DNA from 4 places in the Leptolyngbya sp. ST-U4 genome. Region 2 is predicted to be linked to each of the others. Evidence: predicted binding sites of a transcription regulator. Region 2 holds the regulator's gene; each other region holds the start of a gene.
The links. Region 2 encodes NtcA, which controls nitrogen genes in cyanobacteria. Its sites were predicted from a motif close to TTTGTANNNNNNNNTACAAA; they were not measured.
Positions count from the first base shown of each region.

Region 1: a site for NtcA is predicted at 1,762-1,781, ahead of NDA02_RS10450 (MSMEG_0572/Sll0783 family nitrogen starvation response protein). Genes of this name have one in related genera too.
Region 3: a site for NtcA is predicted at 1,914-1,933, ahead of glnT (type III glutamate--ammonia ligase). Genes of this name have one in related genera too.
Region 4: a site for NtcA is predicted at 1,139-1,158, ahead of NDA02_RS16460 (DUF3155 domain-containing protein). Genes of this name have one in related genera too.

Region 1 covers NZ_JAMPKZ010000004.1:283,560-286,770, forward strand. Annotated here, with positions in the region: gene NDA02_RS10440 (MSMEG_0568 family radical SAM protein) at 1-96, opposite strand, end outside; gene NDA02_RS10445 (Nit6803 family nitrilase) at 128-1,135, opposite strand; gene NDA02_RS10450 (MSMEG_0572/Sll0783 family nitrogen starvation response protein) at 1,205-1,687, opposite strand; gene NDA02_RS10455 (MSMEG_0569 family flavin-dependent oxidoreductase) at 1,913-3,190, opposite strand.
Region 2 covers NZ_JAMPKZ010000025.1:42,134-45,344, reverse strand. Annotated here, with positions in the region: gene NDA02_RS22730 (sugar transferase) at 1-640, shown strand, start outside; gene ntcA (global nitrogen regulator NtcA) at 1,143-1,814, shown strand; gene rseP (RIP metalloprotease RseP) at 2,135-3,211, shown strand, end outside.
Region 3 covers NZ_JAMPKZ010000015.1:42,115-45,325, forward strand. Annotated here, with positions in the region: gene NDA02_RS19310 (ABC transporter permease) at 1-171, opposite strand, end outside; gene glnT (type III glutamate--ammonia ligase) at 328-1,689, opposite strand; gene NDA02_RS19320 (isochorismatase family cysteine hydrolase) at 2,161-2,841, shown strand; gene NDA02_RS19325 (SDR family oxidoreductase) at 2,897-3,211, shown strand, end outside.
Region 4 covers NZ_JAMPKZ010000011.1:7,351-10,561, reverse strand. Annotated here, with positions in the region: gene NDA02_RS16465 (ATP-binding protein) at 1-730, opposite strand, end outside; gene NDA02_RS16460 (DUF3155 domain-containing protein) at 1,226-1,543, shown strand; gene msrP (protein-methionine-sulfoxide reductase catalytic subunit MsrP) at 2,121-3,104, shown strand.

The sequences.
Region 1 (3,211 bases), on a different contig from region 2:
GCCTGCCCCACCCTGACGACCCGATGCACCCACATCCGAATCGACTAGCTTCAGACCATAGGACTGAAGTTCAGTAATCAGCGTTTGCTTATTCATAGTGAGAATGATGAGTGAATGATCGGGCAAATCAGGTGTCGATTGCTAAAGGCGTTTCGGATGATGCCCAAGAAGACGGGAAAACTGATTGAGAAGATGAATCAGAAGATACTGCGTTTAACATTGTCCTTGCCTCAGGATTCATCTGCAATTGCAGCAAATCAGGACGGGCATAGTGACCGACCGAATCCATCATGCGCTTGCGCTTGGTGATCAGCGAGAAGTCGAGATCGGCAACGATCATGCCCTCGCCTTCGGTAATGGGCGGACAGAGATGATTGCCTTCGGGACCAATAATGGCAGTATTACAGCCGCCGCTCAGCACCCGCTGAAGCTTTTCATCAGTGGTAATTTGTCCGACCTGTTCCGGCGAGAGCCAACCTGTTGAATTAATCACAAAACAGCCTGACTCCAGCGCATGATGGCGAATCGTAACCTCAATCTGATCAGTAAAAATCTGCCCTACCAGGGAACCAGGAAACTGGGCGCAGTGAATCTGCTCATGCTGTGTCATCAGCGCGAAGCGAGCCAGGGGATTGTAATGCTCCCAACAGGCAAGCGCGCCAATCCGCCCTACCGCAGAATCGATCGCCTTCAGCCCTGATCCATCTCCCTGCCCCCAAACCATGCGCTCGTGATAAGTCGGCGTGATCTTGCGTCGCTTAAGCAGCAGGGTTCCATCTGCATCGAAAATGAGCTGTGTGTTATAGAGGGAGCCATGATCGCGCTCATTCACACCTAGCACCACAACCATGCCATAGGAACGCGCCGCACGGCTTACGGCATCGGTGACAGGTCCGGGAACGGTTACAGCTTCTTCGTAGAGCCGCATGTGTTCCTTGCCCATTAGAACCGGGGGCTGCACAAACGAGAAGTAGGGATAGTAGGGAATGAACGTTTCTGGGAAAACGACAATCTGTGCCCCTTCTTTTGCAGCCTGGGCGATCGACTGCAACACTTTCTCAGTTGTACCATCCCGGTTAAACAGCACCGGACTGATCTGGACTGCTGCGGCGCGAACCGTGCGTGAGTAATCCATAGAATCACAAATTGCGGATGCAAACGGTGGGGAAATTTAGCCCAGTTTGTCCTGAATCCGAACTGGAGATTAAACCGTCCAGGTATCGAGGATAAAAGCGTTGTCTTTGCGGTGCATCAAAATGATGTCTAATACATCAAGCGGATTAATCGGGCGAATGCCGGGAATCAGTGAGGGTTCGCCGTGTCCGTACAGGGCTTGCAGCGCAAAACGGCAGGCATAGACTTTACCCCCTTCTGCCATGAACTTGCTGAGCTGATCGTTGAAATTTTGGTGTCCGGGGAAAGCAGAATCGCCCAACTTCGGGAAGCCGCGCTGCACACCGAGGGTCACGCCCGGACCATAAAGCAGCACCGATGTTTCAAAGCCTTTTCGCAGCAGACGAGTTGCTTGCAGCAGATTCACGAACCCGATCGATCCTTCAAAGGCGACAGTGTGAAATGTTACCAGTGCTTTCTCACCCGGTTCTGCTTTGACATCAGGAAATACTTTCTCTTCATAATCGACAAAGAAATCACCAACTTGATGGGCGGGGGCTGTTACTTCAGGCATACCATTTTCCTTTGTGGATTGGTTTGTGAATTGGATCGACGTGTTGTCAGATTACGAGGTTGCTCACACAATATTTTGTATCTTTAATTACAGAGCGTCAAGATTTGGCGATAGGGTCAGGTGCGCGATCGAGGGTGGGGGAAGAATGCTGCGATCGGGGGTTAGAACCTGTTTAAATCGATAGGTCATTGAGATTGTGCGATTAAAACGAACTCTGTCTCCCCTCTACGAACCCAACAAAAACTCATTCACCACGCTCCAATCCTGCGCCACGACCACTCGTTTACGAGCCACCATATAGTCCGCTAAATACGTCGCATCTCGCGCAATTCCTGAAAATCGCCCAGAGCCCCAGGTATAAAGCCAGGGCAGCCCCAGAAAATACAGTCCCCAAACGCCAGTCACGCCGCGATCGTGTCCCGGATAGCCCTTTCCATCAAACACAGGCACTTCGATCCAGCTAAAGTCCGACTGATATCCTGTACACCAGATTATCGTGCGGATATTTTCTTGCTCGTAGTCGATCGCCAATGAATTCTCGATGGGTTCCCAAACCGGATGATAGGGAGGCTCGATCGGCGCATCGATTTGATTCTTTTCGATAAACGTATCAATTGTTTTTTTGATGCTTTCGGCGACGGCATCTGCCTGATCCAGATTGTGTTTCAGGTCGTTTTGAAACTGGAGCTGGGTTCCTTCAGCTGCTTTCAATTTACCGTGCAGTTTCATGCCTTCTCGCGCAAACTGGCGCAGGTCAATCTCGCGTCCGCCGTCTCTGCCTGTCACATAATGATTGGCTTTTGCCCGCACTTTCTCTTTTTGCGGATGCTGATCGATCGGCAAATCGTAATAACCCATTTGATCAAGCCAATCTACTACATCTTTGCCGCGATATCGACGAGGCGATCGAGGCGCACCGCCCACGCACAAATGCACCTGTCTCCCTGCAAGATGCAGATCCTCTGCAATTTGACAGCCCGATTGTCCAGTGCCCACCACCAGCACCGCTCCATCCGGCAAAGATTCGGAATTTCTGTACTCAGAAGAATGGATCTGATGCAGCGCAGGCAGACATTCGGCAAGACGCGGAATGCGAGGTACATGGTAGCCGCCGATCGCTACAACGACCTGATCTGCCGTAAAGTCTCCGATCGAAGTTGTGACTTCAAACTGTTGCGCTTCATTTCTGCAAAGTTTTAGCACTTCTACGCCTTCTTTGAGAGGTGGTTCAAATGAGGCGGCATAGCGTTCGATGTAGCACACAATTTCTTCTTTTTGCATGAAGCCCTGCGGGTCATTGCCGGGATAGGGAAAACCGGGAAGCTGGCACTGCCAGTTCGGAGTGACCAGGCAAAAACTGTCCCATCGCTTTTCGCGCCATGCGTAGCCAATCTGGTTTTTCTCAAAAACGATGTGGTCAATGCCGCGTTCTTTCAGGCAATAGCTCATCGACAGACCCGCCTGTCCGCCGCCGACAATAATAGCTGAGTAGTGATTGCTCATAGCTGCTGAGGTGAAATGGGT
Region 2 (3,211 bases):
TGTTACCCTACTGCCGTCATTTGCATCTGAGATTCATCCTTCGGTTCAGAGCAGAACTAAGCGATCGATCGATATTCTGGGCGCAGGGGTTGGCTTAACGCTGACCGCTCTGGTTTTGATCCCGATCGCAGTAGCAATCTATATCAGCGATCCCGGCCCCATTTTTTACAGCCAGGAGCGATGCGGGTTTCGCGGACAAACGTTCCGCATCTGGAAGTTTCGCTCGATGGTGGTGAATGCCGAGAAACTTCAGCATCAGGTTCAAAATCAGGCGCAAGGCTACATCTTTAAGAACGATTGCGATCCTCGTATTACGCGAGTAGGACGATTCCTGCGGCGTACTAGCCTAGACGAGCTGCCACAATTCTGGAACGTGCTACGCGGCGAGATGAGCCTGGTTGGAACCCGCCCGCCTACGCTAAATGAAGTGAGCCGCTACAAAGCTCACCACTGGCAGCGGCTAGAGGTAAAGCCAGGTATCACGGGAGAATGGCAGGCAAATGGTCGATCAACCGTAACCGATTTTGAGGAAATCGTGAAATTAGATTTGCGCTATCAGGAACGCTGGTCGATCGCTTATGATTTAGGGCTGATTTTCAAAACTATCCAGGTTGTGCTTAATCGTCGGGGAGCCTGTTAGCCAGGAGAAGACAACGTTTCGCCAGACAACAATGCGAAGCCGTTTCCCCTTCAGCAGAATCAATGGTGATATTTAATTGGGAAATAGAGCATTAGAAAACATCCTTCACAAAACTGGCACTGCTGACCCTCGCAAATCCAATTTTGGAAGCATTGTCTTGAGCTGCTGGAGCAATATCAGTCTCAGTCAGTCGGTTTTAACAGGAACTTTTTGCCCCTATTTCGCCTTAAAATCTGACTTTTTCAGCACTTAGACCAAGATTGGGCTAGATATGTATTACTTAATACAAAAAATCCGCTCAGAGTTAAGTTTAGTAATTTAAAGTCAGAAAGCTATCACAGAAGTTCCGATATCCCATTTGGCTTAACCCTACTTGCTCCACACCAGAGTGAAGGACAGGGGGTAAAAAGTCGGTTAGAACCAATTGGGCTAGAACGAATGATCTTATTGGTAGCAGGTGGCGGTAAGATGAAATCTTCAAAGGCGGGCTGGGGGAAGGGATATGGTAGCTGCACCAAATAAGCCATTGGCAAACGTCTTTCGTCAATTAAGCGGGAGTGCTTTTCCACCTGTTGTTGAAGCCTACGATCGTGGCAAAACAATCTTCTTTCCCGGCGACCCTGCCGAGCGAGTTTACTTCCTGCAAAAAGGGGCAGTCAAACTATCTCGCGTGTATGAAGCAGGTGAGGAAATTACGGTCGCGCTTCTCCGTGAAAACAGCGTGTTTGGCGTTCTGTCGCTCATCACCGGGCAACGTGCTGATCGCTTCTATCATGCCGTTGCCTTTACGCCCGTTGAGCTGCTGTCTGTGCCGATCGAGCAAGTCGAGAAAGCCCTGAAGGAAAACCCCGATCTCTGTATGCTGATGCTGCAAGGGTTATCCTCCCGAATTCTGCAAACCGAGATGATGATCGAAACGCTGGCGCATCGCGACATGGGATCACGTCTAGTCAGCTTCCTGCTGATTCTTTGCCGCGACTTCGGCATGCCCACCACCGAGGGCATTACGATCGACCTTAAACTATCTCATCAGGCAATTGCGGAAGCGATCGGCTCAACGCGGGTCACTGTGACTCGGCTGCTCGGCGATCTGCGTCAGGATCAAATGATTTCGATCCACAAGAAAAGAATTACCGTTCACAATCCAGTCACGCTCAGCCAGCAGTTCACTTAAAGTTAGCTGTGTCGCTGTTCAAAACACCCATGCCCCCAGAAGGACAGGAAGGACAAGGGATAGAACTTTCATTTCCCAAGTAACCTCATCCTAAGCGAATGCTTCTGGAGAAGAGGAACAGGAGGCTTGCGATCGGACGCGAACAAACGTTGCCGAACGGAGAAAGCTTGCGATTCCAACAAAACCTGAGTTAGCCAAATACACTGATAACCATTCACCCCTCATCTCCCCCTCCCCCACCCAACCCACAGGGTAGAAGTAGTAATCCTCACCGCCCTTTAGAATGGACTACAGATGGTTCTATTTATTAATCTGGGTCTATGTCAGTATTAGCGACAATCTCAGTTCTCGCCCTGTTAATTGTGGTTCACGAGCTGGGGCACTTTTTGGCAGCTCGTCTGCAAGGAATTCACGTCAATCGATTTTCGATCGGCTTTGGTCCGATTTTGCTGAAGTATCAGGGTGAGCGCACCGAATACGCGCTGCGAGCGATTCCGCTGGGTGGCTTTGTTGGCTTTCCCGACGATGACCCAGATAGTACAATTCCGCCCAACGATCCAAATCTGCTGAAAAACCGTCCGGTGCTCGATCGCGCCATTGTAATTAGTGCAGGCGTGATCGCCAATCTGATTTTTGCCTATCTGGTGTTTGTGGCGCAGTTCACAACGATCGGCATTCCTGAACAGTTTGATTATCAACCAGGCGTCGTAGTTCCAGAAATCATTTCTCAACAATCTCCGGCAGCACGGGCAGGGCTTCAGGCAGGAGACATTATCCTAGAAGTCAACGATCAGCCGCTGGGAGCCTCTCAGGACGCCGTTAAATCGCTAATGGAAACGATTCGCACCAGTCCGGATCAGCCTGTTGAATTTACCGTGCAGCGAGGCGATCAACAGCTTGATCTCAGCATTACCCCTAAAGCGGGAGAAGATGGCGTCGCAAAAATCGGCGTACAGCTTGCCCCCAATATCAATGCAACTCAGTATCGCCGCCCCAATGGCGTTTTTGAGGTGCTGGGACTGGCAGCAAAGCAGTTTCAGGGAATGTTTCTTGCCACTGTGAATGGATTTATTGGTCTAATCACCAACTTCTCCTCGATGGCAGGGCAGGTCGCCGGCCCCGTCAAAATTGTGGAGCAGGGCGCGGGCTTGGTTGCAGCGAACGCGGGAAGCCTGTTTCCCTTCACGGCAATCATCAGCATCAACCTAGCGATTATCAATATTCTGCCGCTTCCGGCTCTGGATGGCGGACAGCTTGTGTTTCTGTTGCTGGAAGGACTGCGCGGTAAGCCTTTGCCCAATCGGATTCAAGAGAACGTGATGCAAACCGGGCTGGTACTGCTGCTCGGATTAGGAATCTTCCTGATCGTTCGCGATACTACTCAGCTTGCGATTTTC
Region 3 (3,211 bases), on a different contig from region 2:
CCCTGCCTGAAGCACTGCCGTGGGAGTCGGTAAAAACATCGGGGAAACCACGCCAGCATAGCTCACGATCGTCCAGGCAATAAACGGAATCAGGAGCGATAACGCCCCGACCGTCAGTGAAAGCCAGCGAGGAAATCCCTGACGGATACTCCAGAATACAGACGGCTTCAGGTAGCGCTTGTTTGACGGGAGCGGAGCAAAATTAGGACTGCCTGGTTCGGTCGTGCTAGAGTGAGCCACTCGCGGTATTTCCTCCTTGAGTTCATGAAATAAACAATGAAACGAGCAATCCATGAGCAATTCCCCCAACGAGGAGAATCGTCCTGACTAGAAGAACTTGAGATACCGCTGAATCTCCCAGTCGGAAACGTGGTTGTGATACGCCTGCCATTCCTGCGATTTAAAGTCGATATACGTCCGGTACATCAGCGACCCCATCACCTGCTCGCTTAAAGGATCTGCGGCAAAGGCGGCGATCGCTTCTTCCAAGTTGCGCGGCAAAAAGCGAATTCCCATGTCTTGCAGGTCTGCGAGGGACTGCTTGTACATATTTTCGGTGTGCGGCTCACCCGGGTCGAGTCCTTCGCGAATTCCTTCCAGTCCGGCTGCCAAAATCATCGCTGCCCCCAGATACAGGTTGGTAGAGATATCTGCCGCACGACACTCGACCCTGCCGCCACCCAGCGGAATTCGCAGCATGTTCGTCCGGTTATTGTTGCCGTAGCAAATGTAAATGGGTGCCCAGGTAAAGCCCGACATACTGCCTCGGGCAATCAGGCGTTTGTAGCTGTTGACCGTAGGAGCGATCGTCGCACAGATCGCCGGAGCATGACGCAAGACGCCCGCAATAAACTGATAGCCCAGCTTCGATAACCCACAGCCACGCGGATCGTCTGCGGACTCAAACAGATTTTTGCCCGTCTCCAGGTCTGCCAGCGACATATTATAGTGTGCGCCGCTGCCCGTGCGGTTGGCAAAAGGTTTGGGCATAAAAGTGGCAAAAAAGCCGTGTTTGCGAGCAATTTCCTTCACCATCAGCCGGAAGAACGTGAAGCGATCCGCCATTGTCAGGGCATCGGTGTAGGCGAAGTCGGTTTCAAACTGTCCGTTGCCGTCTTCGTGGTCAAACGAATACACATCCCAGCCGAGCTGATTCATTGCCTCGACAATTTCTGTCACCCAGGCATAGTTGTCTAGCAGCCCTTGCACGTCGTAACAGGGTTTATGCAGCACATCGCGATCGCTAATTGGAATTGGCTTACCGTCTGCTGTTTCTTTGAGAATAAAGAACTCCGTTTCAATTCCCAAATTAAAGCCGAAGCCCATCTCTGCGGCTTGTGCCAGCACTCTTTTCAAAATACTGCGGCAGCACGCCTCAAACGGTTTTCCTTCCAGGTAGAGATCGCTAGCAAACCAAGCAATTTCCGAGTTCCAGGGCAAGATTGTGGCAGAGGCAGGATCAGGCATTGCTGCAACTTCTTCATCGCTAACATCCTGCGGTACACCGTCTAGCGCAGCTCCTGTAAACAGTTCCGAACCTCGCATCATTTGACCGAAATGGGACAGAGGCACGGCTTTGGCTTTGCACATACCATGAATATCCACAAAACTTGCCAGTGCATATTTAACTCCCTGCGCTTCCAGGGTTGATTTGAGCGATTCCAGTTCGGGAGATAAAAGTTGAGCCATTAGAAAAGCGGTAGGGTGAAGACGAGCAGAGAAAATTTAGAAACTTTCACTGGGTTATTCTGGATACTTTTGCAAAAGGCGATCGCAATGTATCGCAATATTTAGTCAATCGGTTAACGGATTTCTTAATTGAACCGCACGATATTTTCAAAAAAATGAGCGGCCTCAACACCGATGCACGATCACAGCACAGCCTTGTAGTGTATTGAGTCGGGTTGAACAGTTTTGTATCAACATATACAAGGAATGTTATCGATCGCGGTCAATCCGAATCAATTAAGTTTGTTTACATCGATCATGCTCATTGCATAGAGTGAGAATGATGACCGTTGAAACAACTATTATTCTTCCTGTCCTTCTGTTCCTCGTCTTCCCTCATCACAGCTCGAAATATTGATTCTGGCTCGGCTTAGAATTAAAAGATTTTGTACTGGTTTGTCTTATCTTTGTCTCATCAAGACTTTCCCAATTATGTATATTCCGGCTGATCCTCATCCTTTTCCGTATGACGGCAATTTGCAGCCGCACAACACTACGATTCTCGTGATTGATATGCAGGCAGATTTTTGCAGTCCGGGCGGATACCTGGCAAAAAAGGGATATGATATTTCTCTGACCCAAGCCCCCATTGCCCCAATTCAACGCCTGTTAGCCGCTGCAAGGGCAAAGCAGTTTTCGGTCTTTTTCACCCGGGAAGGACATCGATCGGATTTGCTGGATCTGCCTGCAACAAAACGTTGGCGCAACGAAAAAGCGGGTGCTGCAATTGGCAGCGAAGGTCCGATGGGACGATTGCTGGTTCGCGGCGAGACAGGCTGGGATATTATTCCCGAACTGAGTCCTCAACCGGGAGAACCGATTATCGATAAGCCAGGAAGCGGAGCGTTCTATGCCACTGATCTGGATCATTTGCTGCGGCAGCGAGGCATTCGGAACGTGATTCTTTGCGGGGTGACAACTGCCGTCTGTGTACATACCACCCTCAGAGAAGCGAGCGATCGCGGCTATGATACCCTGCTGCTGGAGGATTGCTGCGCAGAAAGCGATGAGCGGCTGCATTGGGCAGCGATCGAAATGGTCAAAATAGAGGGCGGTCTTTTTGGCAGCGTTACGACTTCTGACCAGGTGATCGAGGTCATGAGTTCGCTTTGATCAGGGATTGGGTTCGCTAAAGTCATCGCTCAGTAAGTTCATTTTAGATTGGCTAATGAATCGACTTCAGGATAAAGTTGCGATTATCACGGGTATCAGTTCGGGAATTGGCAAAGCCGCTGCTAAGCTCTTTTGCGAACAGGGCGCGATCGTCTTTGGAATCGATCGAAATGTCGCAGCCGGAGAAGCCTTTGCCGCAGAACTACTTGCCCAGAGCTATCAGTTTGAGTTTTACGCCGCCGATTTATCGATCGTTGCTCAGTGTGCCGAAGCCGTAGAAGCCTGCTGGCGCACCTATGGACGGATTGATGTTCTTTATAACAATGTGGGCATTTCTGCCGTCCTTCCCTTTGACCAGACTGATCATGCC
Region 4 (3,211 bases), on a different contig from region 2:
TGGGCTGCTCCCAGTCCAGAGCGACTTCAAACTGTTGCAGCAAGTCTTGCAGACGTTCGCTTTCACGGATAATGCCTTCTGCAACGGAGTAATTGCTGTCTTCGGGGCGGAGTCGCTTTAGCAGCAGCTTACCAAACGTGCGAAGGGCCGTGAGCGGATTGCGAAACTGATGCAGCAGAGTATCAAATACATCCTGCCGCTGATGATGCAATTGACGGAGCTGCCGCATATCCTGCGCTGCCCACTGTGCCCGCTGGTCGAGCAGACAGCCGATCGCCAGGGTATGGGCAATTTGTTCAATTTGCTCCTGTTCATTTTCGGTCCAGGGGCGATCGAGCCGAGCCGTAATCAGTAGCCCCATCACCACATTTTCGTGCATCAGCGGCAAAACAGACTGCTGCTGGCGGAGCAGGGCGCGTTCCGCAATTTGAAGCGGCGGCAGAGCAGTTTCATCGATTGTGACCGGGGCACGAGTTGAGGAAATTTCAGACGCAAGTTTCGGCTGTTCCAAATTAACTCGGTTTCCTCGCATCAGGCTGAGGGTTTGCTCATTACTCCACTGCATGACGCCTTCCGGGTAAGCAGCAATCGGAACAAGCGGCGCATCTGCAAGTTCAGTAAGTTCTTCAGTTAAGTAAACAATACTCAGCACTGCCCCCAACCCCTCGGTCAGCAGTTGAATTTGCGATCGACAGAGGGCAATAAATTCGGGGCTAGCAGGCGACAGCATGAATGTCTCGACAATTATTCACAAAACGGCTGTTCACAAAACTTCTACAAAACGATTGTTTACAAAACTTTAGAGAAGCGAGAGTCACTACATCAAGATGAATCTGACCGAAACAAAGAAATTGTCTAATAAAGATTAAAAACTGATCAAAATGACGCAGTTCCTCAACCAAGCCGGGTTTCCGGGAAATTTATCCTGTAGCTATCCACAATAAAGCCTAAAGCCTGGAAACATCAGCTTTTCAACTATTTTATTCAGAAATCTTGCGGACGGTAACGGCTCCCTTGAAATCCCTGGGTGATTATGAGAGCATATGTGAGGTATAGATTCTCTTTAGATTCTGTATCAATCGCTTAAAAAAGTTGAAATTTCAAACTTAAGCGGATATACTTTGCAGGGTCTTAGTATTTTGTAATCCTGGTTACATTAACCTAGTTACATTAAACCCTGACTACACAAAATCCTACTGCGTCGAGAAGAGAGGAGGTAGAGAGGTTGGCAAGAAGACGTAAGCGTAAAAGTCGCCGTCGCCTGGAAGGACGGAGAATCCTTGAGTTAGTGCCTCAGTACAGCATTGAAAGCGGCGAAGAAAAGCCCGTTACTGCGGCTCGGAAGTTTATTCAGGCTGAGGGTATTCTGCCTCCTGCCCTGCTTCTGGTTAAGCGTAATGAGCATACCACCGATCGCTACTTCTGGGCAGAGAAAGGTCTTTTCGGTGCCCAATATGTGGAGGAAAACCACTTCCTGTTTCCAAGCCTTCGGGTTCTGGAAGAGGACGGTGAAAACATTCCGGTTGGTGCTGGGACTCACTAGCATAGTCCAAGTGAGAGCCTATCTTTGGGTTTGCTGGCAATCTCAATCACCTGGCTTAAGAATTCAATCTCTACAGCTTGAAGCAAGATAATCGCTCCTGTTCAGCTCAATCGAGGCGGTTGTTTGGTAATTGCCTGTATAGGCTGGGTGATCGTAAATCTGAATCAGGTGAACTGTAATTCCTTAAATCAGGTTGGGATTGAACACTATTGAACCACAAGATGGTGCAAGCAAGGTAATCTAGCATTACTCTATTTCTGGAGAAAGCTATCCAGGCAAGCAAGCGGGGTCTATATCGATCTCGCTTTTTTGCTGCACTTCCTTTGGTGCTCCTTCCTTTTGTGTTGCTCTTTGTTCTTTTTTATATTTTCTTCCACTGCTTTGCTATCAATATTACTGAATATTTTTTTGCGGAAAACTATCTCAAGATATACCGTCTAAACCTGCTTTACGATAGATAGGCTTTGACCCAGCTTGAGGGATCCTTTCCAAACGTTTTTATAGAGGAAGGCAGGAAATCTGTTGAAAAATCAGTCTATATTGAGGAATGTAAAGTCTTTCTAATCGGCACGTTGCTATGGCTTTGATTCGGATTCCTCCTAGCTGGCAGTTGCCGGAGCGCACCGTCACTCCCGAATCTGCTTTCTTTAATCGACGGCGTTTTTTGAAAGGGCTGGCAGGTGCGGGAATTGCGGGGGCTGCGCTGCCCTTGATTGGCTGTCAGAAACAAAAAGTGCTCGACCAGGCTGCCATTGCCGGAACCCAGTCGCTTGCTGTAACGCTGAATCCAGCTTTTGCTCAGGTCGATCGTCCACTGACCAATGAACTAGTTGCCGCAACGTACAACAATTTTTATGAGTTTGGTAGCACGAAAACTGCAGTCTGGCAAAATGCACGAGCGTTGCCGATCGATGACTGGAAGGTTGAAGTCACTGGATTGGTCAGCAAGCCCCAGACATTTGATTTGGACGACCTGACCCGCAGGTTTCCTTTAGAGGAGCGCATTTATCGCTTTCGCTGTGTGGAAGCCTGGTCCATGGTAATTCCCTGGGTAGGCTTTCCGATGAATCTGCTGATTCAAGCCGTAGAACCCACCGCTGCGGCAAAGTTTGTGCGCTTTACTTCCTACTACAACCCGAAGGTCACTTACGGTCCCCTCTTTCCGCCAAATCAGTTTCTTCCCTTTCCTTATACTGAAGGAATGCGGCTCGACGAGATGGCAAACGAGCTAGCGTTTTTTGCAGTCGGGGTTTACGGGCATACGCTGCCGAAACAGCACGGCGCACCCCTGCGGGCAGTGCTTCCCTGGAAGTATGGCTTTAAGGGCGCGAAGTCGATCGTCAAAATTGAGTTTGTAGACCGTCAGCCTGCTACCTTCTGGAACACACTGAGTCCGAGTGAGTACAAGTTTGAATCCAACGTTGACCCGGCTGTGCCTCATCCGCGCTGGTCGCAGTCGCAGGAACGGTTTGTCGGTGCAGAGGCAGAATTTAGCTGGACTGAGAAGCCAACGCTAAAATATAACGGCTATGGAGAATATGTCGCCTCACTGTATGCCTGATCAGCAGTGCGCCACTGGGCTCAGAGATTCCTCCATTGCTCCTCCATTAATTAAGTATGCATTGATTGAGTACGCATTTTAGGGCGCATCCTAGCACGTAGTACGCA